Regions from separate parts of the Steroidobacter sp. genome, predicted to be linked through region 1. Evidence: riboswitches for the same ligand, from Rfam matches in the RefSeq annotation. Region 1 holds a riboswitch; each other region holds the start of a gene.

The links. A riboswitch is a leader RNA that binds a small molecule or an ion and turns the genes downstream of it on or off. The one in region 1 is predicted to bind cyclic di-GMP.
Positions count from the first base shown of each region.
Region 2: linked by a shared signal. The riboswitch ahead of VGD45_RS21015 (hypothetical protein) and the one ahead of VGD45_RS16960 (hypothetical protein) in region 1 are both predicted to bind cyclic di-GMP.
Region 3: linked by a shared signal. The riboswitch ahead of VGD45_RS18290 (fibronectin type III domain-containing protein) and the one ahead of VGD45_RS16960 (hypothetical protein) in region 1 are both predicted to bind cyclic di-GMP.

Region 1 covers NZ_DASWTF010000033.1:330,031-339,895, reverse strand. Annotated here, with positions in the region: gene VGD45_RS16975 (DUF899 domain-containing protein) at 1-373, shown strand, start outside; gene VGD45_RS16970 (DUF2182 domain-containing protein) at 411-1,202, shown strand; gene rraA (ribonuclease E activity regulator RraA) at 1,212-1,694, opposite strand; gene VGD45_RS16960 (hypothetical protein) at 1,793-3,931, opposite strand; cyclic di-GMP riboswitch class I at 4,107-4,193, opposite strand; gene VGD45_RS16955 (hypothetical protein) at 4,353-4,688, opposite strand; gene VGD45_RS16950 (hypothetical protein) at 4,934-5,233, opposite strand; gene VGD45_RS16945 (hypothetical protein) at 5,414-5,806, shown strand; gene VGD45_RS16940 (circularly permuted type 2 ATP-grasp protein) at 6,052-7,467, shown strand; gene VGD45_RS16935 (alpha-E domain-containing protein) at 7,610-8,557, shown strand; gene VGD45_RS16930 (transglutaminase family protein) at 8,611-9,411, shown strand; gene VGD45_RS16925 (proteasome-type protease) at 9,493-9,865, shown strand, end outside.
Region 2 covers NZ_DASWTF010000036.1:290,029-299,893, forward strand. Annotated here, with positions in the region: gene VGD45_RS20980 (tetratricopeptide repeat protein) at 1-1,180, shown strand, start outside; gene VGD45_RS20985 (tetratricopeptide repeat protein) at 1,164-1,832, shown strand; gene VGD45_RS20990 (hypothetical protein) at 1,843-2,139, shown strand; gene VGD45_RS20995 (MotA/TolQ/ExbB proton channel family protein) at 2,195-2,893, shown strand; gene VGD45_RS21000 (biopolymer transporter ExbD) at 2,903-3,430, shown strand; gene VGD45_RS21005 (biopolymer transporter ExbD) at 3,465-3,953, shown strand; gene VGD45_RS21010 (AgmX/PglI C-terminal domain-containing protein) at 3,940-5,406, shown strand; cyclic di-GMP riboswitch class I at 5,433-5,529, shown strand; gene VGD45_RS21015 (hypothetical protein) at 5,612-9,865, shown strand, end outside.
Region 3 covers NZ_DASWTF010000034.1:92,842-102,706, reverse strand. Annotated here, with positions in the region: gene VGD45_RS18305 (S9 family peptidase) at 1-1,481, shown strand, start outside; gene VGD45_RS18300 (response regulator) at 1,478-1,912, shown strand; gene VGD45_RS18295 (HD domain-containing phosphohydrolase) at 2,026-4,662, shown strand; cyclic di-GMP riboswitch class I at 4,843-4,941, shown strand; gene VGD45_RS18290 (fibronectin type III domain-containing protein) at 5,105-6,268, shown strand; cyclic di-GMP riboswitch class I at 6,501-6,586, shown strand; cyclic di-GMP riboswitch class I at 6,706-6,809, shown strand; gene VGD45_RS18285 (putative Ig domain-containing protein) at 7,027-8,886, shown strand; gene VGD45_RS18280 (pitrilysin family protein) at 9,197-9,865, shown strand, end outside.

The sequences.
Region 1 (9,865 bases):
TTCGCACGGCGGCGATTTCAACTTCGACTTCAATGTTTCGTTCACGGAAGAGCAGCAGCGCACAGGCGCCATCGAATACAACTACGCAGTTGGTGAGCACGCCATGGACGCGGCGACGCAGGTGCCGCCTCCGGTTTCCGATAACGCGATCATGTGCGGCACCGATGTCGCCACTTACGCGCGCGATCGGCCGGGCCTGAGCGCGTTCGTGCTCGAGGATGGCGTTGTCTATCACACGTACTCCACTTACGCGCGAGGACTGGACGGCTTGTGGGGCATGTTCCAGTGGCTCGATCGCGCGCCCAAGGGGCGGAACGAGCAGAACGTCTGGTGGCGGCGTCGTGACGAGTACGCTCAGGCCGGTGCGCGCTGAGCTTTGGTAGATGGAACGAGCGCAGGAGATTTCACGCATGGCTACCGAACAAGTTTCGCAGCGGGTTTTCTTCTGCGTCTCGGCATTGTTCTTCGTGACGAGCGCGGTTGTGACATTCGTCTGGTGCTCGTCCATGTCGGCAATGAGCGGGATGCCCATGCCCGGCGGCTGGACCATGTCCATGGCATGGATGCGAATGCCCGGACAAACATGGGCTGGCGCAGCTCTGTCGTTCGTGGCGATGTGGGCGGTGATGATGGTGGCGATGATGCTGCCATCGTTGCTTCCCATGCTGTTGCGGTATCGACGGGCCGTGAGTGCGGACGGCCAAGTGCCTCTTGGCCGTCTCACTGCACTGGTTGCTGCGGGATATTTCTTCGTCTGGACCTTGGTCGGAGCGGCTGCCTTTCCGTTGGGCGTCTCGCTCGCCGCGCTCGAGATGCAACTACCCGCTCTGGCTCGCGGCGTGCCGATCGCTGTCGGCATCGTCGTCGTCATCTCCGGCGCGCTTCAGTTCACCGCCTGGAAAGCTCATCACCTCGCTTGCTGCCGCGGCGCATCGCTATGCAAGCCCATTGTTTCATCCACATCGCGCGGCGCCTGGCAGCACGGCCTCCGCCTCGGCCTTCACTGCAGCTACTGCTGCGCCGGCCTCACCGCCATCCTTCTCGTCATCGGCGTCATGGACATCCGCGCCATGGCCATCGTCGCCATCGCCATCACCCTCGAACGCCTCGCGCCCGCCGCCCAACACGTCGCTCGCGCAATCGGCGCTGTCACCATCTGCGCAGGAATGTCTCTAATCGCCCGCGCGGTTGGGCTCGCGTGATCTGCTTGTTTACCCGATCAACGAGCGGCGCGCGACGATGACGCCGTCTTCGTCGGCATACAGCCAGTCGCCGGGGCGGAAGGAGATGCCGCCGAAGCGGACGGGGAGGTCGCGCTGGCCTTCGCCGCGTTTGTCGGTTTTGAGAGGGTGAGTGCCGAGGGCTTTGACGCCGATGGGCATGTCGGCCATGGCGGCGGAGTCGCGGATGCAACCGTAGACGACGATGCCACTCCAGCCGTTGTCCACCGCCTTCTTGGCTAAGAGATCGCCGACGACGGCGCGGCGCATGGAGCCGCCGGCATCGATGACGAGTACGCGGCCGTTACCGGCTTCGGCGGTGAGCTCGCGGACGAGAGAGTTGTCTTCGAAGCATTTGATGGTGGCGATCTGCCCGCCGAATTGCAGCTGACCGCCGAAGTCGCCGAACAGAGGTTCGCAGACTTCCAGCTCGTCGCTGAATTGATCGCAGAGATCGGCGGTTCTGATGTCCACGGCGGCGTCCCGAGTTGAATCAAGACGCCGAAGTTTGCCGGACAGGGAAGAATCGGGCCAGTCGCCGCCTCGTCGGCAGGCGCCGCGCCGCGAATTTCTTACTTCTTCTTGCCGAGCAGCCGAGACAACAACGAGTTGTTCTGCGGCAGCTTCCGAATGCCACTCTCGGACAGCTCGACTTCGCGGGCCTCTTCGAGCAGCTCTTCAGCCAAGCTCTTCTTCAGGGACTTGTGCTTCCCGGTCGGATCGGACCGCTTGGTCGCAGGGCTCGCGGACTTGGCCGCGACCTTGGTGTCCAGCGCTTTATGAACGCCGGTGCCGTTCAGCTTGAACGCACCCGTGGCATTGGCTTTGAACGCGCCAGTCGCGTTGGGCTTGAAAGCTCCAGTGGCGCCAGGCTTGAACGTGCCAGTGGCGGAGCTCAGCGCGCCCGTGGCGTTCGGGCGGAAGGCACCCGTCGCATTCGGACGGAAAGCGCCCGTCGCCGAAGGATCCACTTCCATCGTGACCGTCGGCACCACCGGCGCGCGATTGGCGCGGGCGTTGTTCAGCTCGACGACGTTGTTCTTCGGCTCTTCCGGATCGGCGCGACGCGGCTGAGGCGCATCCTTGAAGCGCGCCTGCTCGGCGACGCTGATACGCAGCACCGACGGCGAGGCGAAGAATGTTTTCAGATAGCCAGCGACCGCCTCGGCGGACACAGCTTCCTTGAAGAAGCCCAGCCGCAGCGAATGCACGATCTTGCCGCTGCCGGCGGTGGCAACGGAGTAGAGGCTATAGGCCTCGAAGATATCGAGGTGCGGCATGGTGTCGAGGTTCACCGGCTGCTCGGACGCGGCCAGCTGAATCGCAAACCACTTTTCCTGTGCGCCGTCGTTCAGCTCTTCCGTCGTCAGCGCGCGGATGGTCTGCGTGCTGTCGAGGTTGGGATGCTTTAGGGACGACTCGCGAACCGGCGCGGGCGGCACCGGCTTCAACATCGGAGCAGCAGGCTTGGCCGCAGCCGGCGCCGCTGGCTTTGCCACGGGCGGCTCGGGCTTCTTGGCCACGGGCGCGGCGGGCTTGGCCGCGGGTTTCGCAGGAGCACCCTTCTTTGCCGCCGCGGCCGGAGGCTGCTGAGCAGCGGGCGTTGCCGGCGCGTCGTCATAGAGATCCAGCTCGAACGCGTCGACTTCTTCGATGCGGACGCCCTTGCCAACGTGATACGGCTCGTTCGGCGCAGCGTTCGATTTCTGCGCGCTGGCCGGCGTGGGCGCGGGATCGGAGAACGTCAAGGCGGGCACGCGCACGCTGGCTGCCGTATCGAGCTTCGGCGGCACGGCCTGGGGCGCGGGCGGCGTGACAGGTTTGGCCGCCACAGGCGCGGGCGGCGTGGCAGGTTTAGCCGCCACAGGTGCGGGCGTGGCCGCTTTCGAGACCTTGAGCTTGGTCGTGTCGAGCGCCGCGAACTTGCCGCTTAACAGACCGACAGCCAGCGGCTCCTTGGCCGGGGCTGGCGTGAGCGTCGGCGCGGGCTCGTCGTCCCAGCTCATCTCGTCGAGGCCGACGGCCTCGGTCAACGCTTTGATCTTCGGCAAAGACGCGGACGTGACCGCGGCTTTGGTTTCTTCGTCCGGCTCCCACGTCATTTCGACGATTTCTTCGACAGGAGCCTTGACGGCAGCCTTCGCGGGTTGGCTCGGCTTCGGTGTGGGGGCGGGCGCTTTGGCAGCAGCAGCGGGCTTGGCCACGGCAGGCTGGACGGCAGGCTGTGCCGCCGGGGCCGGAGCGGGTTTAGCAGCGACAGGAGCAGGAGCGGCCTTAGGCGCAGGAGCCGCAGCAACAGGAGCAGGCGCGGGCGTGTTGACGACAGCAACAGCGGGACGCGGAGCGGGAGCGGGGGCGGAACGTTCAGGCAGATAACCGCGCGCAAAGCGACGGTCTTCATCGCCGAGGCTGGTGGTGAACGCAGTCGGATACTGCTGGCGAACGACGGTGAGTACGCGTTCAGCATGCGCTTCGTTAGTGAAGAAGCCGAGGCGCAGACGATGGCGCGTGCGTCCGTCCTCGACGCGCGCGACCTGATAAAGCTTGTAGTTCTCGAGACCGGGCATGTTTCTTCCGGTCGTCGACACCGGCGCGATCGACGCGCACAGGTTGATGACAAACAGCTGCGTGCCCGGGCTCCCATTCGGGGGCACGAGCGGCGGCTGTGAGCTGTCCGGCTCTACGTAAACCTTGCTGGTGTTGTCGTCCACTGTTCTTCCCCAACCCGTTTCGCTGCCGTAACACCGCCCGCTTGCGGTGGACGCAGCTTCGCTGACGGAGACATTTCGACGGGGAAGTGAGCGCGCGTATGCGCATGGCGCTCGTGCACGGCGGTTTCGCTGTTTTCTTGTGTGGCGAAACCGTTGCCGCCGTCGTAAGCGGCCCCGTGGCAACCCCGCTGTCTTAGGAAATGAATCCGTTAGACCGGAAGCTTTGCGTCCTCGCCTTTCGGCGAGTTTGCCCAGGAATCTCGACTAGGAACGGCTTCGATAATCGGCACGCCTAAGCCATAAGTCAAGCAGTCCGGTCGCTTTCAGCAGACATGTGTATTTGGCGACAGGTAACGGGCTGCCATGGCGTTGAGGTTATGTCTCATCCGGTCAATTTTCTGGCGGTATCCAGACTGTTTTGTTACACCGCCATGCGCGTCCAGGCTTCCTTGCTCGCGCTGGCCGGCTCGCCCGCCATGATGCGCGGCGCCAGCTGAGAAACGATGTGCACCTGGGCGGCATCGGACAAACCGAGCGCTCGCAGGGCGCCCTCCAAACCTTCGATCAGCTGCCGCCGCTCGTTCTCGTTCGGGCAGCTGTCCCGCGCCAGCGCGGCGAGCTCGTCGCCCACGCTTTCCAGTGTTTCGGCGATCGAGGGCGCGAACTCGCTCAGGTCGCCACGCAGCCGCGCGGCGAATCGAAACGAGTTGTATGCGCACACGTACGCGCGATGTCTGAGCTTCAAGTTCTTCAACATTCCCACCGCATCGGTCTCCCGCACGAGGTCACGGGAGAAAGTGTGAAGGGCGACACGCTTCGCGCGGTGTGCGCTGGATCGCAAAACGCGGTCGCATTCCGCTGTTGCATTTACGCCGCGTTACAGATCAAGCACGTACGCGCGAACTATTTTTTGCTGCAAAAAATTAATGCGCGCAGCGTTGACAATGAGCCACTAACGTGGTGTCGAGTGCGGCGTTTCGTTTACTCGCAAGCAGCGCGTGATTAAGCGCGCCCGACGTTCCGATCGGTCGGCGAATGGAAATATTCGCTTTCTTCGGCGAACTGGCGCATCAGCTTGCGCAGTTCCTCGATGCGGCCCTGCGCGGTGCTGATGGGCTGGCACTCTTCGCACTCCGGATCCGAGCACGGCTGACGCGAGTACAGCCAGTACTGCACGGCGCCCGCCAGCAGACCGTCGGCGATGTCCCAGATGTCGGCCTTGTCGTCCGTGTCGGCGATCCGGTTGCCCAGGTCCACGGCTTTGCCGAAGGCTTCGCTGAAGGGGTTGTCGGTTTCCTGCATGGCATTGCTCGGGCCGGGGGCCCGTTGCTCTCATTAAAGATGACCCCATTGTACCGGCGTTGGAGGCGCTGACGAATACTGTCACTGCCTTGAAGACGGCGGCCCTGGCTGGTCTACTGTCATAAGGCAACGCCATTTACGAAGCCCGCCGCAAGCGGGCGAATTCATTAGAGGTTTCACATGGCCGACGATCGTAATCAGGACCCGCAGATGGACGCCGACGCGCTGTATCAGGAGGACAATTTCACCGACCGGCGCGTCGGCGCAATTCGTCGCCTGTCTCCGGTGCGCGCGGACGGCTCGGCCGACCCCACCCGCCCGGTGCTGTTCATCGGCCAGGCCGAGATCATGACCAACATGGGCCCCGTGCCCATCAACTTCGAGATCGAAGGCCCCACTCTGGCCGAGGCGGTCAAGGGCTTCGCGCCGGCGGCGCAGGCGGCGATCGAGCGCACGGTCCAGCAGATCCAGGAAATGCGCCGTCAGCAGGCCTCGCAGCTGGTGGTGCCGCAGGGACCGGTGCCGGGAATCACCGGCGGTGGGCGCGGCGGCGGCAAGATCCAGATGCCGTAAATCGACGATCAGGGTGATGGGGAAAGCCGCCCCATCATCGTGCGCGAGGCCGGCCGTGCAGGCCTCGCGTTGGTGCATGATGGATGGCCTCTGTCTTGGCCTGCCCTTGAATCACGCAAAATCTCAGGCCCCTTCCGACTGGCACGTTTTTCGCTCCATCGCCTGACATCAAGCTCGAGCCGCGCGGCATCGTCGCCCGGGCTCGCCCGCCGAAATGACTCGGCCGGGTCACAACAGAGGTCCGGATGTCGGCGAGCCCGTACGATGAAATGCATGCCGGCGACGGCCAGGTACGCGAGCATTACAAGACCTTCGCTTCCTGGCTGGCGCGCACTCCGACCGAACGCGTCGCTCACAAACGTGCCGAGGCCGACACGTTGTTTCATCGCGTCGGCATCACCTTCGCCGTGTACGGCGAGGAAGCGGGCACCGAGCGGCTGATTCCTTTCGATATCGTTCCTCGCATCATCCCAGCGGCCGAATGGAAACATCTGGCTGCGGGATTGAAGCAGCGCGTGCGCGCGCTCAATGCCTTCATCAACGATATTTATCACTCGCAGGAGATCCTGCAGGCAGGGCGGATTCCGGCCGAGCAGGTGCTTTGTAACGGTCAGTATCGGCCGGAGATGCAGGGCATCGACGTGCCGGGCTCCATCTATGCGCACATCGCGGGCGTGGATGTGGTGCGCGCGGGCGCGGGTGAGTTCTATGTTCTAGAAGATAATCTACGAGTGCCGTCCGGTGTGTCGTACATGCTGGAAGACCGGCGCATGATGATGCGATTGTTTCCCGAGCTGTTCGCGCTGCATTCGGTGGCGCCGGTCGAGCACTACCCCGATCTGCTGCTGGAGAATCTGCGAAGCGTCGCGCCCTCGGGCGTGAACGATCCAACTGTCGTGCTGCTCACGCCCGGCGCTTACAACAGCGCGTATTTCGAACACGCCTTTCTGGCGCAGCAGATGGGTATCGAACTGGTCGAGGGGCAGGATCTGTTCGTCGACGACGAGTTCGTCTACATGCGCACCACTCGCGGCCCGCAGCGGGTCGACGTGATCTATCGTCGCATCGACGATGATTTTTTGGATCCGCTGGTGTTTCGGCCGGATTCCATGCTGGGGATTCCCGGCCTGCTTGCGGCGTACCGCGCGGGACGAGTGACCATCGCGAATGCGATCGGCACGGGGGTGGCGGATGACAAATCCATTTATCCCTATGTGCCGGAGATGGTCCGCTTCTATCTCGGCGAAGAGCCGCTGTTGTCGAACGTGCCGACGTTTGTTTTGCGTCGGAAAGAAGATTTGGACTACACGCTGGCGCACCTTGGCGAGCTCGTCGTCAAGGAAGTTCATGGCGCTGGCGGTTACGGCATGCTGATCGGCCCGGCCGCGAGCAGCGCGGAACTAGCCGCCTTCCGCCAACGCATCCTACGCTCACCGGAGAAGTACATCGCCCAGCCGACGTTGGCGCTATCGGCCTGTCCCACGTTCGTCGAAGCTGGCATTGCGCCGAGGCACATCGACCTGCGACCGTTCGTGTTGTCCGGCCGCGAAGTCACCTTGGTTCCCGGCGGCCTGACTCGCGTCGCGATCAGAGAAGGCTCGCTGGTCGTGAATTCGTCGCAGGGTGGTGGGACGAAGGATACGTGGGTGCTGGAGCGATGAGCTCGCGCATAACGCCGCCAGTGGGTTTTATCTCCCCTTCGGGGAATGAGGAGAGGATCGGGTTTCCGGTCAGGGCCGTTTCCCCCGAAGAGGGAAACAAAAAAATCTTCTCTGGGCGAGGGAGCCCGCAGGGCGTACGAGCATGCTGAGCCGCACGGCCGATCATTTGTACTGGATGGCGCGCTACACCGAGCGCGCCGAGAATCTGGCTCGCATGCTCGACGTGAACTCCCGCATGTCCCTGCTCCCGCAGGGCGCGGAGATTCTCGAGCAAGGCTGGGTAGCAACGCTAACCATCATCGGTCTGATGGACGCGTTCCGTCAGCGCTATGACGCAGTCACTTCGTCGAACGTCATCGCCTTCATGGCCTTCGATCGCGACAACCCGCTGAGCATCTACAGCTGCCTGCGCGGTGCTCGCGAAAACGCGCGCGCAGTGCGCGGTACGCTCACATCGGAAATCTGGGAAACATTGAACGCGACGTGGTTGGAAATGCGCGTGGCCGGACTTCGGTCTTCGAATGAAGCCGAAGTGGGCAATTTCTTCGAGTGGGTGAAGTACCGCGCGCATGTGGCCCGCGGAGTCATCCAGGGCACGATGTTGCGTGACGAAGCGTGGCACTTCACCTGGCTGGGCACCTACCTGGAACGCGCCGACAGCACCGCCCGCATTCTCGATGTGAAGTACCACCTGCTGCTTCCTCGCGGCGAGCAGGCAGGCGGCGCCGCTGACTACTACCAGTGGAGCGCGCTGTTGCATTCCGTGTCGGCGTTCGAGATTTATCGACGCGTCTATCGCGATCTGATCACGCCTCGACGCGTCGCCGAGTTGCTGGTATTGCGCGATGATATGCCGCGTTCGTTGCGACGATGCATGTCCCAAGTTCACATGCATCTGCAATCAGTGCGGAATTCGCAGTCGTCGGAAACCGAGAGACGCGCCGGCGAGTTGCAGGCATCGCTGCACTTCGGTCGCATCGATAGCGTTTTCGAAATGGGGCTTCACGAATACCTCGTTCGTTTCCTAGGCCAGGTGCGAGATCTGGGTGACCGCGTGTCCCGTGACTTCCTGGTGTCGGCGGCGGATTGAACTATATTCAAGCATTCCCGGCGAAGCCGGGAATGCCCTGTTGGTGAAACGACATGCATCTGCATATCCGACACGAAACGTTCTATCGCTACGGCGAGCCCGTCAAACGCAGCGTGCAGAATCTGCGCCTGACCCCTCGTCGCGATCCGATGCAACGCGCGCTCAGCTGGAACATGTCCGTGCCCGGACGCTGCCGCCCGCAGGTGGATGCCTACGGCAACATCGTGCATCTGTTGACGCTGGACGAACCGCATCGCGAGATCCGGATCGTCGTGGACGGCGTCGTGGAGACTGCCGACGCCGCGGAAATGTCCGATGAAGGAACAATCTCGCCATTGGCGTTCCTCGCCGAAACGCCATTGACGCGCCCCGATGAAGCCATCGCCGCTTTCGCCCAACCACGCTTGCACGGCAGCGGCGACATGCGAGCCAAACTCCTCAGTCTGGCTGAAGCCGTGTGTGAAGAAGTGCGGTATGAAAAAGGCGCAACCGATGTCCACGAGTCGGCCTCACGAGCGTTCGCGCGAGGCGCGGGTGTTTGCCAGGATCATTCGCATATCTACATAGCCTGCTGCCGCAGCGCCGGCATTCCTGCACGCTATGTCAGCGGTTACTTTTACGTGGACAAGGACGGCGAGATTGCCAGCCATGCCTGGGTGGATGTGTGGACCGGCCGGGAAAAAGGCTGGATGTCCATCGACGTCACCCATCGCATGCCGACCGACGGTCGGCACTGCCGGCTGGCCGTGGGACGCGACTACCTGGACGCATGCCCAGTTCGTGGCGTCCGTCGCGGCGGCGGCCCAGAAGAAATGCAGGTCGCGGTCCGTATCGCGACCTCGGCCCAGCAATAGTCAGAAGCCGCAATCTCTCTGGTCGAGCGCGGCCCGTATCGGCTATGGTGCCCACCTTCTGACCATTCGTTAGTCATTGCTATGACGTATTGCGTAGGCATGCTGCTCGATGCCGGCCTGGTGTTCCTGTCCGACTCGCGCACCAATGCGGGAGTCGATCAGATCAGCACCTTTCGCAAGGTGACGTGTTTCGAGCGGCCGGGCGAGCGCGTGATGGTGCTGCTCACCGCCGGCAACCTGGCAATTTCGCAGGCCGTCGTGAATGTTTTGCACGAGCACGAGAACGAGCCGGGCGTGAGCATCTGGGGCGCCAAGAACATGTTCGAGGCCGCGCTCAGCGTCGGCGCAGCGCTGCGTGAGATTCATCGGCGCGATGCTGATGCTTTGAAGGAGCATCACATCGAGTTCAACGCGTCGCTGATCTTCGGCGGCCAGATCGGCGGCGAAGAGCCGC
Region 2 (9,865 bases), on a different contig from region 1:
ACTCACGCCGGAGAACGACGAGAAGCGTGCGGCGCTCGTCGACAATCTGGCGGCTTCCATTTACAAGCAAGGCGAAGCCGCCAACACCGCACAGGACTACCGCACGGCGGCGAACCACTTCCTGCGCATCAAACAAGCGGCGCCGACATCCAAGATTCGCGCGGCTGCCGAGTACGACGCCGGCGCCGCTCTCATTCGACTGGAAGACTGGACGGCCGCGGCCGACGTACTCGATGCATTCCGGCGCACGTATCCAGAGCACGAACTGAATCGCGAAGCGACCAAGCAGATCGCCTTCGTGTACCGCCAGAGCGGGCAGGTTGCCCGTGCGGCGAGCGAATACGAGCGCATCGCTACCGAAGCCGACAAGCCGGAGCTGCGCGGCGAGGCGCTGCTTCTCGCCGGTGATTTGCATGAGCAAGGCAAGAACACCGAGCGGGCGCTCGCCGCTTATCTGGCGTACGTAAAGGAGTTTCCGAAACCCCTCGATCTCGGTGTGGAGACGCGCTTCAAGATCGCCGAGCTTTATAAGAATGCGAGCGACATCGCGCGATATCACGAACAGCTGCAGCAGATCGTGAGCATCGATGCCGCAGCCGGAGCGGAGCGAACCAATCGGACTCGCACCCTGGCGGCGGGCTCGGCGCTCGTGCTCGCCGAGCAGCTTTATGCGCAGTTTGCGTCCGTGAAGCTGATGCAACCGTTCGAGCGGAGCTTGCAACTGAAGCAGCAGCGCATGGACGCCGCGATGAAGTCGCTGAGCGCGCTGGTGGATTATCAGGTTGGTGAAGTGACCGCCGCCGCGACGTTCTACATGGCCGAGGTGTACTACGGCTTCAATCGATCGCTGGTGGAGTCGGAGCGTCCAAAGGATCTGCAGGCGAGCCAGCTGCAGGATTACGAGCTGGCGCTGGAAGAGAATGCGTTTCCCTTCGAGGAAAAAGCCATCGGCGTGCACGAGAAGAATCTCGAGCTGATCCGCTCCGGCATTTACAACGAGTGGATCGAAAAGAGCCTGGCCAAGCTCGCCCAGCTCATGCCCGCGCGCTATGCGAAGACGGAGTTGAGCAGCGGTTTTCTGGGCTCGCTGGATCGCTATGCCTACCGCACGCCGTCGGCGCCGCCGCCGGAACCGGCAATCGCCGCCACCGCAGGAGTTCCCAATGCGACCGGGCGTTAACAGGTGTTTCAAGGCAGGGCGTCGCCTCGTGCTGCTTGCGGCCATGTTCGTGGCCGCGTGCTCGACACCGACCAAGCAGGACAAACCTGTGCAGAAGGGGCTGGCGAAAGCAGCGCCCGTGGCACGGGTCGATATTCAACAGGACGCGACTGGCTTCACGATCCTCGAGGATGTTCGCGTGAGCGCGGACCTTCGCGCGGAGTACGAAAGCGCTGTTCGCATGCTGGAGCTGCAGCAGTACGAGCAGGGAATCGCATCCCTACTCAAGATCACCGAGAGCGCGCCCAACGTCACCGCCATTTACATCGATCTCGGCATGGCCTACGCGCGCACGGGCGATCTGGACAAAGCCGAGGAAAGCTTGAAGAAGGCGGTGCAGCTCAATCCACGTCACCCCATCGCCTACAACGAGCTCGGCGTGGTGTATCGGCGCAAAGGCAAGTTCAACGAAGCGCGCGCCAGTTACGAGAAGGCGCTCGAGTTGTTCCCGAGCTTCCATTTCGCACAACGCAATCTCGCGATTCTCTGCGATGTTTATCTCGCGGATCTCGGCTGTGCGCTCCAGCACTACACCGCCTATCAACAAGCAGCGCCCGACGATCCCGAGACGGCGAAGTGGCTTGCCGACTTGAATGCCAGAGCCAAGCGCTAGGAGAAACCACATGATGCGCAGACTTCTGATTCCAGCGTGCTCGTTACTCGCGGCAGCCGCCTTCGCAGCCGATGAGCCTGCGCCGAGCGCAGCGAAAGCAGATACCGGCCCGAAAGCGCTGTCGGGCATGTCGATCCTGGGAAATCAGGAAGCGCCCAAGGCGCTCGTGATCGTTCCCTGGAAGAGCTCACAGCTCGGCGACACGCTGGGCATCGCGAAGACCCTCGACGATGGTCGGCAGCCCGTGGACAAGGAAGTGTTCATGCGGCAGCTGAGCTACTACCAGATTCGGGCCCACTCGAAGTGAATCCGCAGCGACGCGATTCGACTCCGTAACTTTGTCACTGAAGAGGCGTAACACCGTGGATATTTTCTATTCAATCGCGAATTTCTTTACCCGGGGCGGCGCGTTCATGTACCCGATCCTGCTCGTCGCCGCGCTGGCGGCCGCGATCGCGATCGAACGCTATGTCACGCTGAGCCGGCTTTCCATCAAGAACCGGGCCGCGTGGAATCGCATCGAGCCGGTGCTGACCGAGGGCGACTTCGACAAGGCGCGTGAGGCGACTGCGAAGGACGAAACAGCGGTCTCGCAGCTGCTCGCTGTTGGCTTGGCGCGGCAGGGCGCCGTGCGTCGCGTCGATGACGTAGAGAAGGCGATGCGCACGAACCTGATGGAACTGATTCCGAGGCTCGAGAAGCGCACTCACTATCTCGGCACGTTCGCGAATCTCGCCACGTTGCTCGGCCTGCTCGGCACGGTCAGCGGTCTGATTCACGCGTTCACGGCCGTGGCGACCGCGAATCCGGCGGAGAAGGCGAACCTGCTCGCCGCCAGCATCTCCGAAGCCATGAACTGTACCGCCTTCGGTCTGATGGTCGCGGTGCCGGTGCTGTTCATCCACGCGTTCCTGCAAACCAAGACCGGCGAGCTGATCGGCAGCCTGGAAACGGCAGCGATGAAGTTCCTCACCTTGGTCGGCGACAAGCAATCGGCCCGGATGCAGAACCGCCTCGAGCTCGCTCAGTTGCCGAAGGATCACGCGAAGGCCGCGGCCTGAGGATCGATCATGCCGTCCAACTACACGCGTTCGTTCGCCTACGACGGTCCGCTGATGCAGTCGAGTTACACGACTCGAATGCGTAAACCGGTCGAGCTGATGCTGGTGCCGATGATCGACATCTTCACGGTGCTGGTCACGTTCCTGCTGATGACGGCCGTGTTCTCGCGCATCACGATTCTGCAGCTCGATCTGCCGAGCTCGGATTCGGCGAGCGCGGGCACGCCGCCGGAGTTCCGTCTGGAAGTGATCGTTCGTCACCAGGGCTTCGAGCTCACCAACGGTACCAAGCTGATCGCGACGATTCCGAAAGTGAACGATCGGTACGATTTCGACACGCTGACCCAGATGGCGCTGTCGCTGAAGCAGGAGTATCCGAAGGCGAACGATGCGTCCGTGCTGTTGGAGCGCGACGTGCAGTACGACTATCTGATCCAGGCGATGGATGCGATCCGCACCGCTGAAGTCACGCAGCCCGATGCGACGACGACCAAACAGGAGTTGTTCGCCAACATCGCCGTCGGCGAGGCGCCGTGATCGCCACGGCATCGCCGAGTCGAGGAACCCACTTATGAGTCTATTGAATCGCTCGCAGCCCCGTTCGGACGCGGAGCTCAACCTGATCCCACTGATCGACATCATGTCGGTCATGGTCGCGTTCCTGCTCATCTACTCCACCGAAGTGGAAGTCGTGCAGAACTCGAAGGGCATCGAGATTCCACAGTCCACCGCCGAGGTGAAGCCGCAGAACGCGGTGGTCGTGATGATCACCAAAGAGCAGGTGTTCGTGCAGGGCGAAGCGGTTGCGACGATCGCCGAAGTGCAGAGCACGCAGACCCCACTCATCGAACCGCTGCGCGACGTTCTCGAACGGCCGATGCTCACCGGCATCGCGACCGGCGCTGACGAAGCGTCGTCGCGCGAAGTCACGGTGATCGCGGACAAGAGCCTGCCGTTCGACGTTGTGAAACGAGTGATGGCCACCTGCAGCTCTTCCTCCTACGGGAAGATCTCGCTGGCCGTCCTGCAGAAGGAGAAGCCCGCCAATGCAGCCAGCTAAAGCACGACTCGAGGCGGAGGAGATCCCTGTATTGTCCGAGGCCGTCGACACGACTGTTGTCGACGCGGACCAAGACATTCAGCAGGCGCTCGCAGCCGGGCTCGCTCAAGCGCGCCAGGCACTCGATGAACTGGCGGTCGAGCTCCACGCGGTCGATCTCGAGCTCGGAGATCTTGCAATCGAGCGCGCCCAGTATGGCGTGCTCCAGGATGCCTGCAACGCCCTCGACAAGCTCGACAAGATGGGCGGCGCCGCGTTGTTCTGGGGCGAGAACGCCGACGGCAACGCGAGCGCGAATTACGTCCGTCGCGTGCGGAGCCGCGTCGCACAGTTCGACGAGCGGATCAAAGAGATCGAGGATCGCCGCGCGGCCGTCGTCGATCGCATCAATCAGCAACAGGGTCATGCCGAGCTGATGGAAGACATCCTCTTCGAAGCGCTCGAAGAGGAGGAGCGGCGCAAACAGGAATGGATCGTCGAGCGGGAGATCAGCAAGCTGCCCGCGTACAAAGCGTCCATGCCTTGGACGCGTGGCGGAGAAGAGGACAAGCGCTTTCGCAAGTCCGCCGCGACGGCGCTGCTGCTATGTTTGATCTTCGCGCTCATCGTTCCGCACATTCCTTTGCCGACGCGCATTCTCAAGCCCGAGGCGGAAGTGCCGGAACGCATCGTTCGTCTGTTGATCGAATCGCGGCCGAAGCCACCCGTGCAGGCGCGCGAACAACCGAAGCCGAAACCGCAGGAGAAGCCCGTCGAGCAAAAGCCGACCAAGGAAGCTCCGAAGCTTGCGGCAAAGCCCGAGAAAGAGGTGCCAGAGCCTGCCGCTGGCGAAGGTCCGAAAGTGGCGGCGGAGCAGGGCATTCTCGCGTTCCGCGAGAAGTTCGCAGGCATGCAGCAGGATCAAGCGCTCGCACGACTCGGCTCGCAGGCGCAGATCAACAATGCGAGCGACTCCGGACCGGTCCAACGCGCGATGCTCACCACGAACGCGCCAGGCTCCAGCGGCGGAATCAATCTCGCGTCGTTGAGTCGCGGCGTGGGCGGCACTGGCGGTAACGGCGGCATGGCGAATGTCCAGGTCACCCGCGTGACCAGTGGCATCGGCGGCATCGGCAAGCCGGGTGCGGATCGGCCGCTCAGTGGCGACGGTGTTGGCCCGTCACGCACCGACGAAGAAATTCAGATCGTGTTCGATCGCTATAAGGCTTCGCTCTATCGACTCTATAACAAGGAACTGCGCAAGGACCCGACGTTGCGCGGACAGATGGTATTGCATCTGACCATCGAGGCGGACGGCAGCGTGTCGATGTGCGCCTTGCAGTCTTCGGACATGAATGCGCCCGAACTGTCGGCGCAGGTGGTGGACCGCGTCAGGACGATCAACTTCGGCCCCAAGGAAGGCGTGCCGGCCATCACGATTTTGTATCCGATCGACTTCCTCCCGGCCGCCTGAGGTCGTAGTCAGAGTCTTTCGCAACAGTCCGACAAAGGCAAAGCCACCGAAAGGTGGCGACGCAAAGTCACCGGTCTAAAGAGCGCCGCAGCGGCGGCGCTCCACGACAGCGGGACCGCCGGAATCCAGCCCGTTTCAAGGGCGATCCCTCGGTCCGTTCGTGACTCGCGTGAATGTCCAACGCGGGCAAATGGAACGAGGGTGTATGAGCTCCAGGGTAAGCAACTATGTGAGAGCAGGGCGCAGTGGCATCGCCACATTGTTGCCATTGCTGCTCTTTGCCCTGTTGATGACGATCTCTTTCGACGTGAGCGCGCAGACGCAGGTCGACTGCTCGGCGGCGCCCTATAACGGCACGATCGACGGCAACGTGCGGCCCGTGCCGCCGACCAACGTGAAGATCGACACTCACTGCACCATCCTCAATTACCCAGGGGGCATGAGCACCAACTTCACGTTCGACAACAACGATCCCACGCCTTATCTGGTCGTGTTCGACAACGTGGTCCACACCGGCAACATGTCGTGCAATGCCGTGGCTCAGCACAAGATCTGGTTCACCAACGGCTCGTCCACGACCATTCAAGACAGCTGTCAGAACTACCTGATCCCCGTCGAGAAGATCGACAAACGCAGTCCCGCGCCCTATGCCGCAGTCGGCGTGCCGTTCACGTACCGGCTGACGATTCCCGTGCTATTCGATCCGGCAACGGGCACCGTCATTCGCAACAGCGGATCGGTCAACGATCTGCATACGATTCGCGTCGTCGACGATCTGAATGAGATGGGTGTCGACGTAACGCGGGTTGGCACACCTACGGTCACGTGGTTGAGCAACGGCACACCGGTGCCGCACACGTTCACCGACGCGAGCGGCGTGCTCACATTCAACATCACGCCGATCATTCCCGCCGACACACAGATCGCCATCGATATCACGCTGGTGCTGGAGGACACGCCGAACAATTTCCTCGGTCGCACCTTCACGAACATTGCACGGTGGTCGTTCGGTCGAGCGGTCGACGTGAACGAAAACGGCGTGATCGATGCGGACGAGTTTTTCTCGCCGCTGCCCGGCGAGAACGGCATCTCGCAGCCGATGACCATCGGCGCGCCAAATCTCACGCTGACCAAGTCCGGGCCTGCCACGATGAATCTTGGCCCGGGCGCGCAGTTCACGCTCGATGTGATGAACAACGGCACGAGCGACGCGTGGAACTTCGCTATCGTGGATCGCCTGCCGACAGGTCCGACGGGGGGCATGTGCGATGTCCCACCGGCACAGCTGAGCGTGACACTGGGCGGCACTCCGCTCGTTCAGGGCACTCATTACTCCGCGAGTTACACCGCCGCGCCGACGTGCGAGCTGACACTCTCGCTGCTCGATGCCGCGGGACCTGTGGCGCCCAATCAGCATCTCATCGTCACCTATCGAGCACAGCTCGACACGGATACGCAGAACGGCGCGACGCTCACAAACATTGCCGCCGCGACTCAGTGGGCGAACGACCGCACCACCAACCCAGATCGCACAGTGTTCAACAGGACACTGACCAACGGCACCGAGGGTACGCTCGATCACGAGGACAGCCACACTGTCACCATCGCGCTCACGGGCAACTTCTTCGAGAAGACGGTCACGAATCTGCGTACCGGTCAGAACCCGGCGACGGTGGCAGCGCCGGGCGACACCTTGCGGTACACGTTGCGTCTGCAGACGACCACGAACTCGCTGAGCAACGCGAGGATTTACGACGAGATCGACGCGCTCAATACGCCGGCGGCCATCGTTCCTGGATCCCTGTCGATTGTCGGTGCGCTCCCCGCCGGCGCCGTGAACAACAGCAATCCCAATGGCGGTGCGAAGGGCACCGGCGTCATCGATATCGGCAATATCAATGTGTCGGCGGGCAGCCAGATCGTCATTCAATTCGATGTGCAAGTCGCGGCGGGCGTTGCCGCTGGCAGCATCATCGCGAACCAATCGCAGCTGAGCGTGAATGGCACGCCGCTGATGGTCAGTGACGATCCGAACGTCAACGGCCAGTCAGACCCGCTCCTCGCGGGCGATGAAGATCCGACGCGAGTCGCCGTGGCCGTTCCCACGCTGCTGTTCCACAAGACCGCGATCTCCGGAGCAACGGCCAATCCCGCGGATGTGGTGCGGTATCGGCTGCAGGTGACCAACGTCAGCAATGTCCCCGCGTTCGGCTTCTCGCTCCTCGATGAGATCGACATGCTGAATAGCTCCGCGATGTTCGTTCCGGGCACGGTGTGGCTGGTGAGCGCGTTGCCGGGCGGCGCGTCGAACAACAGCAATGCCAACGGCGGCAGCAAAGGCACGGGTTTGCTCGACATTCGCAACTTGACGCTGGGCGTCGCGGGGTCGGCGACTGACTCGGTGATCCTCGAGTTCACCGCACAGCTCGTTCCCGTCATTGCGAACGGCACCCTCGTATTGAACCAGGCGCAGCTGTTCATCGCCGGCGCCGAAGTCCAACGCAGCGACGATCCCGCCGTCGGTGGAACGCAGGACCCAACCGCGATCACCATCGAGTCCGCGCCGGTGTTTCGCGTGCACAAGATCTCACAGGATGTGACGGGCGATCCGAACCTGCTGCTCGCAGGCGAGACGCTGCGCTATACGATCACGGTCAAAAACATCGGCAACGCCAACGCGACCGATGCAGTGCTGCGAGACCAGGTTCCCGTCAACACGACTTACGTTGCCGGCAGCACGCTGCTGAACGGCGTCGCGGTCGCCGACGTATCAGGTGTTTCGCCACTCGTGAATGGCATCTCGATCCACGCGCCAGAGAACGCGACGCCGGGCGCGATGCGGGCGGATGCATCGGCCACGACGACCAACGTGGCGACGATCACTTTCGATGTTCGCGTCAATCCTGACGTAGTCGACGGGACCATCATCTCGAACCAGGGCTTCGTGAGCGCGGTCGCCAATGGCATCGTCGACTATCCCTCCGACGATCCGACGACTTCTATTCAGAACGATCCGACGCGCGACATCGTCGGCGCCGTGCCCTTGCTGTTTGCCGACAAGCGCGCAGCGCTGCAGGTGGATCTTGGCTCGCCGGGCGTCGTCGATCCAGGCGATGTCCTTCGCTACACGATCACCGTTTACAACAACGGCAACGTTCCCGCGACCGAAGCCATGCTTCGCGATGCCGTGCCGGCAAATACGACCTATGTCGCCGACTCGCTCTATCTGAATGGACTCGCGGTCGGTCAGCCGGACGGTGGCGTTTCGCCGCTCGTCGCCGGCATCGACATCAGCTCCGCGGATCTGACGCCGCCATTGCCTGGAGCGGGGCAGGGCACGCTGACCGCCGGCAATTCTGCAGTCATCCAATTCGACCTTCGTGTGAATGCCGCCGTGCCTGCCGGCACGCTCATTACGAACCAGGCGCGCGTGCTCACGAACGAACTGCCCGATCAGTTGACCGATGGCGACGGCAATCCCGCCACTGGTCCGGAACCGACGGTGGTCGTGGTCGGTGTCGGTCAGCAGTTGTCCATCGTGAAGCAAGTGGCAGTGGTCGGCGGTGGTTCGGCCGTCGCGGGCTCGACACTCGAATACGTCGTGCGCGTGACCAACATTGCGAGCGTGCCCGCGCAGTACGTGGTTATCACCGACGATCTGAATGCGCCGATGCCGGGATACCTGGCGTATGTCGATCAATCGGCGACATTGAACGGCGTGACCACCGGCATCACGGTCGTGAACTCGGTGATCACCGCGGATTACTCAACCGCGTATGGCCCGTTGCAACCTGGCCAGTCCGCCGTCCTCCGCTTCCGCGCGGCGATCAATCCCAATCTGCCAATCGGCACGAGGATCACAAACACCGGCGTCGTCACCTGGAACAACCCGCCGCGCACGGCGCGCGCGAGCGTATCCATCGATGTTGGCGGTATCGTCGGCGTCGGTACGCTGAATGGCACGGTGTGGCACGACGCGAACTTCAATCGCACGGTCGACACCGCTGAACGGCTGCTCGAGGGCTGGAGCGTCGATCTGTATCGCAACGATCGACTCGTGCATTCGGCCATCACCGATGGCAGCGGCGCCTATCGAATCAGCGGCATCGCGCCCAACTACATCAACGGTGATCGCTATGAATTGCGCTTCGTCGCGCCCGGTGCGGGTTCGAGCACCGCCAAGCTCGGTCGCGCGCACTCGGAGTTCAACAACGATCTGCAGCGGATCACCGAAATCGTTCTGCAGCCCGGCAGCAACATTCAGAACGTGAACCTGCCAATCGAGCCCAATGGCGTCGTCTACAACACCATCGCGCGAACGCCAGTGCCGGGCGCCATCGTGACGATGCTCAGCGCCGCGACCCAGGCGCCGCTGCCGGAGAGCTGCTTCTACGACCCCACGCAGCAGAATCAGGTCACGCTGCCGTACGGCTACTACCGCTTCGATCTCAATTTCTCG
Region 3 (9,865 bases), on a different contig from region 1:
CCTTGCTGGGCCGGCGCGTGCGCCGGCACGAGCTCGGCAGCAGCGGCGAGGATCCGCTCGTATATGAAGAGCCGGATGAAAGCTTCGATCTGAGCGTCGAGCGCAGCAAGTCTGAACGTTATCTGCTGATCGCCTCGGAGAGCACCACTTCCTCCGAATGGCGTTATGCGCGCACGGACGACCTCACCTTTAACTTCCAGGTGGTCGTGCCGCGCGAGGAAGATCATGAATATCAGCTCGATCATCTCGATGAACGCTTCATCATCCGCACCAACTGGCAGGCGTTGAATTTCCGTATCGTCGAAGCGCCGATGGCGCAGGTCGCCGATCGCGCCCGCTGGCGCGACGTGGTGGCGCACGACGCCGACGTGTTCATCCAGGACTTCGAAATCTTCCGCGGCTTCATCGCGGTGAGCGAGCGCTCGCGCGGCTTGATGAACATCCGGGTGCAGCGCTGGGGCGAGGCGCCGTTCCATCTGACGGCGGACGATCCGACCTACACCATGGCGCTGGGCTCGAATCCGGAGCTCGACACCACGCGGCTGCGCTACATCTATACGTCGCTCACCACGCCGGGCACCACTTATGAATACGATCTCACCGACGGCTCGCGCGTCCTGTTGAAACGCGATCCGGTGCTGGGCGAGTTCGATCCGGCCAACTACGTCAGCGAATTCGTCTGGGCGCCGGCGCGCGATGGCGAGCGCATTCCGGTTTCCATCGTGTACCGCAAGGGCACGCCGTTGAACGGTACCGCGCCTTTGTATCAATACGGTTACGGCTCGTACGGCCTGAGCATGGAGCCGGCGTTCAGCTCGTCACGGCTGTCGCTGCTCGATCGCGGTTTCGTGTATGCCATGGCGCACGTCCGCGGCGGCCAGGAAATGGGCCGGCGCTGGTACGACTCCGGCCGCCTCGAACACAAATGGAACACCTTCAACGATTTCGTCGACGTGACCGATCATCTGGTGGCGCGCGGCTACTGTGCGCGCGATAAGGTGTTCGCAGCGGGCGGCAGCGCCGGCGGTTTGCTGATGGGCGTGATTGCCAATGTCGCGCCCGATCGTTACGCCGGGCTGGTCGCGCACGTGCCGTTCGTCGACATCGTCACCACCATGCTCGACACCAGCATTCCCTTGACCACCCTCGAGTATGACGAGTGGGGCAATCCGAACGAAGCCGCTGCCTACGCCTATATGCTTTCTTATTCGCCTTACGACAATATCCGCCGCCAGCCTTACCCCGCCATGCTGGTCACCACCGGACTGTGGGACAGCCAGGTGCAGTACTACGAGCCGGCCAAGTGGGTCGCGAAGCTGCGCCGGCACGACACCGGCGGCCGGCCGCTGTTGTTGCACGTTAATCTTGAGGCGGGCCACGGTGGGAAGTCGGGGAGATACGAGCACATGCGCGAAGTGGCGCGGGAATACGGATTCATCATCGCCTTGGCCGAAGGCATGCGCATCGGGAGTGGGTCATGAGCCACACCGGGTACATTCTGCTCGCCGACGACAATCCCACGGACGCCGAGCTGACGATTCGCGCGCTGGAGATCGGCGGCGTTTCGCAGCAAGTGGTGTGGGTTCAGGATGGCGAGGCGGCGCTGCATTACGTGTTTCGTCAGGGCGTGTACTCGCAGCGCGTCTCCGGGAATCCCAAGCTGATGCTGCTCGATCTGCACATGCCCAAGATCGACGGCCTGGACGTGCTGGCGCAGATCAAGGCCGATCCCAAGACGCGCTCCACGCCGGTGGTGATCATGAGCTCCTCGGACCAGGAGTCGGACATGGCGCGCAGCTACGAGGCGCACGCCAATAGTTACATCGTGAAGCCGGTGGACTTTAAACAATTTACCGATCAGGTCTCGCAGCTCGGTCAGTACTGGACCCGCATCAATCGTGCCGGTCCGTAGAATGTGCGCTGTGTCTCTCTTTGCCGTTGAGAGAACCCCCTAATCGTGTGATTCACACGCCTGCCGGGCATACTTCGCAGGCTCCGAGGGGTTCTTTTTTAGGGGCTGGTGGCATGGGTGTCATCCTGATCGCATTCGAGCGCGAATCCGAGCAAAGCGCGCTCGAGACATTGCTGTCGGGTCGCGGTCATCGAGTATTGAAGTCCGCCAACGGACTCGCCGCGCTGGACGTCGCGCGCCGCGAGCCGCCGCAAGCCATCGTGTCCGACATCGTCCTGCCGCGCATGGACGGTTTCGCCCTGTGCCGCAAATGGAAACAGGACGAGCGCCTGCAGAACATTCCTTTTGTGTTCTACACCCGGCGCCACGACGATCCCAAATATGAACGCTTCGCGCTGGAGCTCGGCGCCGAACGTTTCCTCGCCCGCTCGACGCCGCCGGAAACACTGCTGACCGCGCTCGACGAGCTGCTGCCGCCGGGCCACATGAACGGCGCGCGCGCCAACGGTCACTCGAATGGCCAGGCGAACGGGAATTCCAACGGTCATGGCAACGGCGCGAGCGGCAACACCCGTCCGATGAACATGCTCGACACGGCCGCCATGCAGCGTTTCGCCGTGCTCGAAAAGTCACAAGCCGACGCGCTCGAGAAGGCACAAGCCGCGCAACGCCTGCAGGCGGCGCAGGCCGAAGCGCTGGAAAAAGCGCAGAAGCTGCAAGCCGCGCAGGCTGAAGCATTGGAGCGCATGCAACGCGCGCAGGCCGCGCAAGCCGAGGCTTTGGAAAAAGCTCAGCGCGCGCAAGCCGAAGCGGTCGAGCGCGCCGAACGTTTGCAACTCGAGGCGGACCAGAAAGTTCAGCACGCGCAAGCTCAGGCCGAGGCGCAGGCCGACGCTGTGGAGCGCGCGATGCAGTCCCACTCGCGACTGCGCTCGCAGGTCAACGAGCTCGAAGCGGTCAATCGGCGTCTGGCCGACGGCGAGGCGCGCTTCCGTCGTGTGTTCGAAAGCAATCCGCAACCCATGTGGATCGCCGATCACGCCACTGGCGGCTTCATCGCCGTCAACGATGCGGCGCTGGCCCTGTATGGTTATTCGCGCGCCGAATTCCTTGCACTGAAGGCCACGGCCCTGGAAATGCCGGACAGCGACGGGCCGATCCGGCGGCACAAGCGCAAAGACGGCAACAGCGTCGCGCTGTCGATCGCCTCTCGGCAAATCGAATTCGACGGTCGCAACGCCGAACTGGTGGCCGCGTTCGATCTCACGGAACGGCTGGAGACCGAGCGCCAGTTGCAGGAGCAGGCGAGCAGCGGTGGCGCGGTTCTCGATGCGGTCGCGGATGGTTCGTGGCTGCTCGGCGCCGACGGTCAGATCCTCGATGCGAATGCGGCGTACTGCCGCATGTCCGGATACAGCAAAGAAGAGCTGCTGCGCATGAATGCCGCCGACATCGAGGATCACAACTCCGGAGAAACGACGATGCGGCTGCAACTCGGCCGCGTCCGTGGCGGCGGCCGCTATGAGGCCAAGCATCGTCGCAAGGACGGCTCGTCGTTCGACGTCGAAGTGAGCGTCGGCCTTTTGGAGAACGCACGCGGCAGCATCGTGCTCATTCGCGACGTCACCCAGCGCCGCCGCGAGTTGATCGTGAACCGTCAGCTCCAGCGTCAGGCCGACTTCCTGGTCGATCTGTTCAAGCAGGCCGACACGTTCGATGAGTCCGCCATCGTGCGGCGGGTGATCGAGCAGGGGATGGACGTCACGCGCAGCCCGCTCGGTTATTTGTATTTCGTCGATCCCGTGCAAAAGACCATTACGCTCGCCGCCTGGCGCGACGGCAGCCGGCCGCAAGCGGTGATGGCGGATTCCGAGCCGCAGCCCATCGGTCGCGCCGTGTTGTTCACCGAATGCGTGCGGTCCAAGCATGCGTTGTCGAACAACGACGTGACCCGCAAGCCGCAGAACGACGGCCTGCCGGACGTGACGCGTTATATCGCCGTGCCCATGCTTTCGGGCGACGAAGTGGTCGCGGTGCTTGGTGTGGGCAATCGCGAAACAAGTTACAACGAGGACGATCAACGCGCGCTCGCCGCGCTGGCCGATGGCGTGTGGCGCGTGTTGCATACGAAGCGCGCCCATGCGGTGACGCTCAGCGCGCTCCAGCGCACCGACGTGGCCCTGCAAGGCATGATCGATTCTTTCGTACGCATGAGCGAACGGCACGATCCATACACCGCTGGATCGTCGCGTCGTCTGGCGGCACTCGCTGTCGCGATCGGCCGCGAAGCCGGGCTCGATGGCGAACGTCAGCACGGTTTGCGAGTCGCGGCGTTGTTACACGACGTTGGTAACATCGCCGTGCCGGCAACCATTCTCAGCAAGCCCGCGCCGTTGACGGAGACGGAACTGGCGCTGATGCGCACTCACGTCGAAGAGGGTTGCCAGTTGCTCGCCGATATCGACTTCGGCGCACCCATCGCCGATATCGTTTATCAATCTCACGAGCGTTTCGACGGCAGCGGTTATCCGCGTGGGTTGAAGGGCGACGAAATCATGATCGAGGCCCGCATCCTGGCGATCGCCGATACGGTCGAGGCCATGTGCTCGCCCCGGCCTTACCGGCCGGCGGCCGGCATGGACGCCGCCATCGACGAGATCAACCGCGGGGCCGGCAGACGCTACGACGAACCCCTGGTCGCCGCATGCACGCGCCTGGTCAGGCAGCACGGCTTCGTGCTGCCTGAATAAGCGGCTTTTCCCGATAAAAATAGGCTTTCGCGCGGTTGTGACAGTTTTGTTGTCGCGCCGCGCCTAAGTGTCGCCACTAAGCGTCGCCAAATTTTTCCCCTGTGAACTTGCAACTTTCCCTCAACGACGTTGGGGGGTCGTCCGATATGTCAAGTTCCAGGGCTCCGACACAATGTGCCCCGTCTGTAAGGGCAAAGCCGTTCGAAAGACGGTGACGCAAAGCCTCCGGTCCTCCGATGCCGCTCCAGCAGCCGCATCGAAGATAGCGGGGTTGCCGTTACGACTTAATCAGGTCGTATCGTGAAGTCCTTGGGCCTGCGGCCCGCGCACACAGCGCCGGCTCAGCAACGCCAGCTTCCCTTGCCAGACACAGGTGCTCGCCACCGCACGCAAAACGCGTGACGCGAGCTTGGCTCGGAACTGTGCTTGCTGGAGTTGCCCAATGCGTCTCATTGCTTCGCTCGCCGCGGTCGCGGCGCTCGCTTCGTTCGCCGGTCTCGCCTCTGCCCAGACCAACCTGCCGCCGACCATCAGCGGTACGCCGCCGACCGTCATCAAGATCAACACCAGCTATAACTTCCTGCCGACGGCCCGCGATCCCGAAGGCGCCGCGCTGAAGTTCAGCGTCGTGAACAAGCCGTCGTGGATGGCGGTGAGCCCGAACAGCGGCCGCTTGATGGGTTATCCCAAGTCGCCCGGCACCTGGAGCAACATTCAGCTGCGTGTGACCGACGGCGTGCACGTCGTGTCGCTGCCGGCGTTTTCGATTCAGGCGGTGACCACGCTCTCCAGCAACACCGCGCCGCGCATCAGCGGTACGCCGGTCACCACGGCGACGGTGGGCACGGCCTATAGCTTCCAGCCTTCCGCCTCCGACGCCGAGGGCAACGCGCTCGGCTTCACTATCGCGAATCGCCCGAGCTGGGCGACTTTCAGCACTTCCACGGGCCGCCTGAGCGGCACGCCGACGGCTACTGGCACCTTTTCCAACATCGTCATCAGCGTGAGCGACGGTCGCCTGACGACTTCGTTGCCGGCCTTCTCGATCGCCGTGGGCAGCACCGCCAACCGCGCTCCGGTCATCAGCGGCACGCCGGTTCGCACGATCAACGCGGGCAGCGCTTACAGCTTCCGTCCGACGGCGAGCGACGCCGATGGCAACACGCTGACCTTCTCGATCGCCAATCGTCCGAGCTGGGCCACGTTCAACACCAGCACCGGCCAGTTGTCCGGCACGCCGACTGCTGCGCAGGCGGGCACGTATAGCAACATCATCATCAGCGTGAGCGACGGTCGCGCCACGGCTTCCCTGGCTGCCTTCTCGATCAGCGTTGTCGATGCCTCGAGCGATGGCGCCGTGCTGAGCTGGACCGCGCCGACCTCGAACACGGACGGCAGCACGCTGAGCAATCTCGCGGGCTATCGCATCGCCTACGGCACCTCGGCCAGCGCCATGACGAGCACCATCCAGGTGGCGAACCCGAGCGTGACCAACTACACGATCAGCAACCTCGCGCCGGGCACCTACTACTTCGCGGTGCGTGCTTACACCAGCAACGGCACCGAGAGCGCGATCTCGAACGTGTACTCGAAGGTCGTGCAGTAAGTCGAGTCTCGAAACTGCGTTGAGCGCCACAACAGTGGCGCACGCAACGGCGATCGGAGCACTCCGGTCGCCGTTTTTTTGTTTGCCGAAATGTCTCGATGTCTACACAACGGCCGCCTGGATTCTGACGGAGTTATGTGAATTCGAAGTGACATTCGCGTGCCGTTTTGCCGCCGCGTTTGTCGGTCTCCACCGACAATTGCAAAAACATAATTCCCTGGGTTTTACTCAACATCACCAAGGGCATAACCGTCGAAAGACGGCGACGCAAAGCCTCCGGTCCTGACGGCGCAAGCTGGGGATAGCGGGGTTGCCGGCCAGCTCTTCTTGCGTCACCGAGCTAGCCGTCATCCTTCTCTCCTTTTCCGTGCTCGTGTCGTTCGTACCGCCGCCTGCGTCACGCCCTGGGACAAGAAGATCAGTCCAGGGAGAGCAGAAAGTGACATCGGCAAACCCGTCGAAAGGCGGGGACGCAAAGCCTCCGGTCTACGGGAACGCGGCACGCATCGCGCAGCGCTCCTACGACAGCGGGGTTGCCACAATCGCGACCGTCTTGCCCGCAAGGCCCCTTGCGAGCGCGCCACGCGAATGTGAGATCAGCGAGCTGCCGATAGCGCGCCCCACGTGCGCGCACCTTTTCCTGCGCTTCGAAAGTCGCGTCTCAGCCGCGACGGCTGCCTCATTTCCGGAACACAGCTGCGCCAAGCCGCGCCGGTCGCCAGACCGTCGTTGCCGCGCGCGAAGCCAAGGTACGAGCAATGATTCCAACAATTTTCGGGAAGACGTTCCTGCAGCGAGCCACGCTGGCCCTGATCGCCGCTTCGTTGAGCGGCTGTTTCGACGATGGCTCTGGCAGTAGCGGCCCGGTAGGAGACGCGGTCGAGCAACCCTCGGGCGACGATGGCTCGGGCGGCGACCCCGTGGGCGGCGAGCCCTTGCCCACTCCGGCGAATCAGCCACCCGAAGTGAGCGGCACTCCGCCCGCGAGCGCGACCGCCGGTCAGGCGTATTCCTTTCAGCCCACGGCCACCGACGCCGACGGCGACTTCCTCGAATACACCATCACCAATCAGCCGCAGTGGGCGACCTTCAACGACGAGACCGGCCTGTTGACCGGCACGCCTCAGGACGCGCACGTCGGCGATTCGGGCGACATCACCATCACTGTCACCGACGGCAGAGACACGCGCTCCATCGGTCCCTTCAAGATTCAGGTGCGCGGCCGCACCGATACGCCGCTGCCTGGAAACAATGCGCCCGCGATTGCCGGCACGCCGCCGGGTTCGGTGATGGTCGATCAACCGTACAGCTTTCAGCCGGTGGCGGACGACGTCGACGGCGATCCGTTGCGCTTCTCGATTTCCAATCGTCCGTCGTGGGCCGCGTTCAGCACCTCCACCGGTCGCCTGAGCGGCACGCCGGGAACCGCGAACATCGCGACGTATTCGAACATCGTCATCAGCGTCAGCGACGGCGTGCTCACCCGCAGCCTGCCGGCGTTCTCGATCCAGGTGCGCGGTCCGGACAATCGCGCTCCGACGATCGGCGGCTCGCCCTCCACGTCGGTGCAGGCGGCCCAGACTTATACGTTCGTGCCCAGCGCTAGCGATCCGGATGGCGACACGCTGGTCTGGCGCGTCACCAATCGTCCGCGCTGGGCGAACTTCAGCACCGCGAGCGGCCGCTTGAGCGGCACGCCGGCGGCCACCGATGTGGGCACGTATTCGAACGTGATCATTGCCGTCAGCGACGGTCGCGTGACGACTTCGTTGCCGGCCTTTGCTATCGCAGTCACCGCGCCAGCGAATCGCGCGCCGACCATTTCCGGCACGGCGCCCACGACGGCGACGGTCGGCATGGGATATTCGTTCACGCCCGCCGCGAGCGATCCTGACAACGACTCGCTCGGCTTCACCATCGCGAATCGTCCGGCCTGGGCTGCGTTCGATACCGCGACCGGTCGTCTGAGCGGCACGCCGACCACGGCGGGTACGTTCTCGAACATCGCGATCACCGTCAGCGACGGTCGTGTTTCGGCTTCGCTGCCGGCGTTCTCGATCAGCGTCGCTGCGCCGAGCAACACCGCGCCTACCATCGGCGGCTCGCCCGCGACGAACGTGACGGCAGGGACGGCTTATAACTTCCAGCCGACCGCCGCCGATCCGAATGGCGACACGCTCAGCTTCAGCATCCAGAACATGCCGTCGTGGGCCACCTTCAGCACCACGACCGGCCGGCTGTCGGGCACGCCGTCCGCTGCGAACGCGGGCACGTACTCCAACATCATCATCTCGGTGAGCGATGGCTCGGCCACGCGCTCGCTGCCGTCGTTCGCGATCACGGTCACGCAGTCGTCGTCGAACAACGCCACGCTGTCGTGGACGCCGCCGACCCAGGACATCAATGGCGCGGCGCTGACCAACCTGGCGGGCTATCGCGTCGTCTACGGCCGGACCAGCACCACTCTCGACCAGACCATTCAGATCGCGAACCCAGGTCTGTCCACGTACACGGTGACGGGTTTGACCTCCGGCACGTGGTACTTCGCGGTCAAGGCGTACACCACGTCCGGCGGCGAGAGCCAAATCTCGAACATGGGCATGAAGACCATTCCGTAAACCGATCGACCCAACGCAAATCCTTTGCAAAGGCCCGCCTCTGGCGGGCCTTTTTTATTGCGCCTTGCACGGCCGTGCTCCGTGTATCGCCTCGGCAGCGCGCCAGTGTATTCTCGATCGTTATCCACGCGCCGAGCGCGAGTAACGGAGCGGTCACATGATTCGTGCCTTGTTGTCTGATCGAAAGTGGCCGAGGCCCTTTCGATACGCCCGACAAAAGGCGCGACTTTTGTTGGACTACGGCGTCTGCCTGTCCCTTGCATTCGCCGTGCTGCCTCTCGTCTCAGCAACTGCTGCGACTCCTGCGGCCGTGCGTGTAGATTTTTCCGAGCACACGTTGAAGAACGGCTTGCGCGTACAGCTGGTGGAGGATCGCACCACGCCCGTGATCGCGGTCAACGTTGCTTATGATGTCGGATCTCGTAACGAACGCCCGGGCCTCACGGGCTTCGCGCACCTGTTCGAGCACATGATGTTCAAAGGCTCGCAGAACGTCGGCGACGGCGAGCACTTCTATCAGGTGTTCACCAACGGTGGCTCCATGAACGGCACCACCAGCTCCGACATCACCCTGTACTTCGAAGCTTTGCCTGCCAATCAGCTGGAGCTCGCGCTGTTCCTCGAAGCCGATCGCATGCGCTCGCTCGAGATCACGCAGGCCAAGCTCGACAACCAGCGGCAGGCCGTGCAGGAAGAGCGCCGCATGCGTGTCGACAATCAGCCGTACGGCCGCTCGTACGAGCGTTTCGACGAAGTGTTCTACGACAAGTTCGCGTACAAGCACTCGACCATCGGCTCGATGGAAGACCTGAACGCCGCGAGCGTGAAAGACGTGGCCGAGTTCTTTCGCATCTACTACGCGCCCAACAACGCCGTGCTCACGGTGGTCGGCGACTTCAAGCGCGACGACACGCTGGCGCTGATCAAGAAATATTTCGAGGACATTCCGCGGCAACCCGCGCCGCCCGCCGTCGATCTG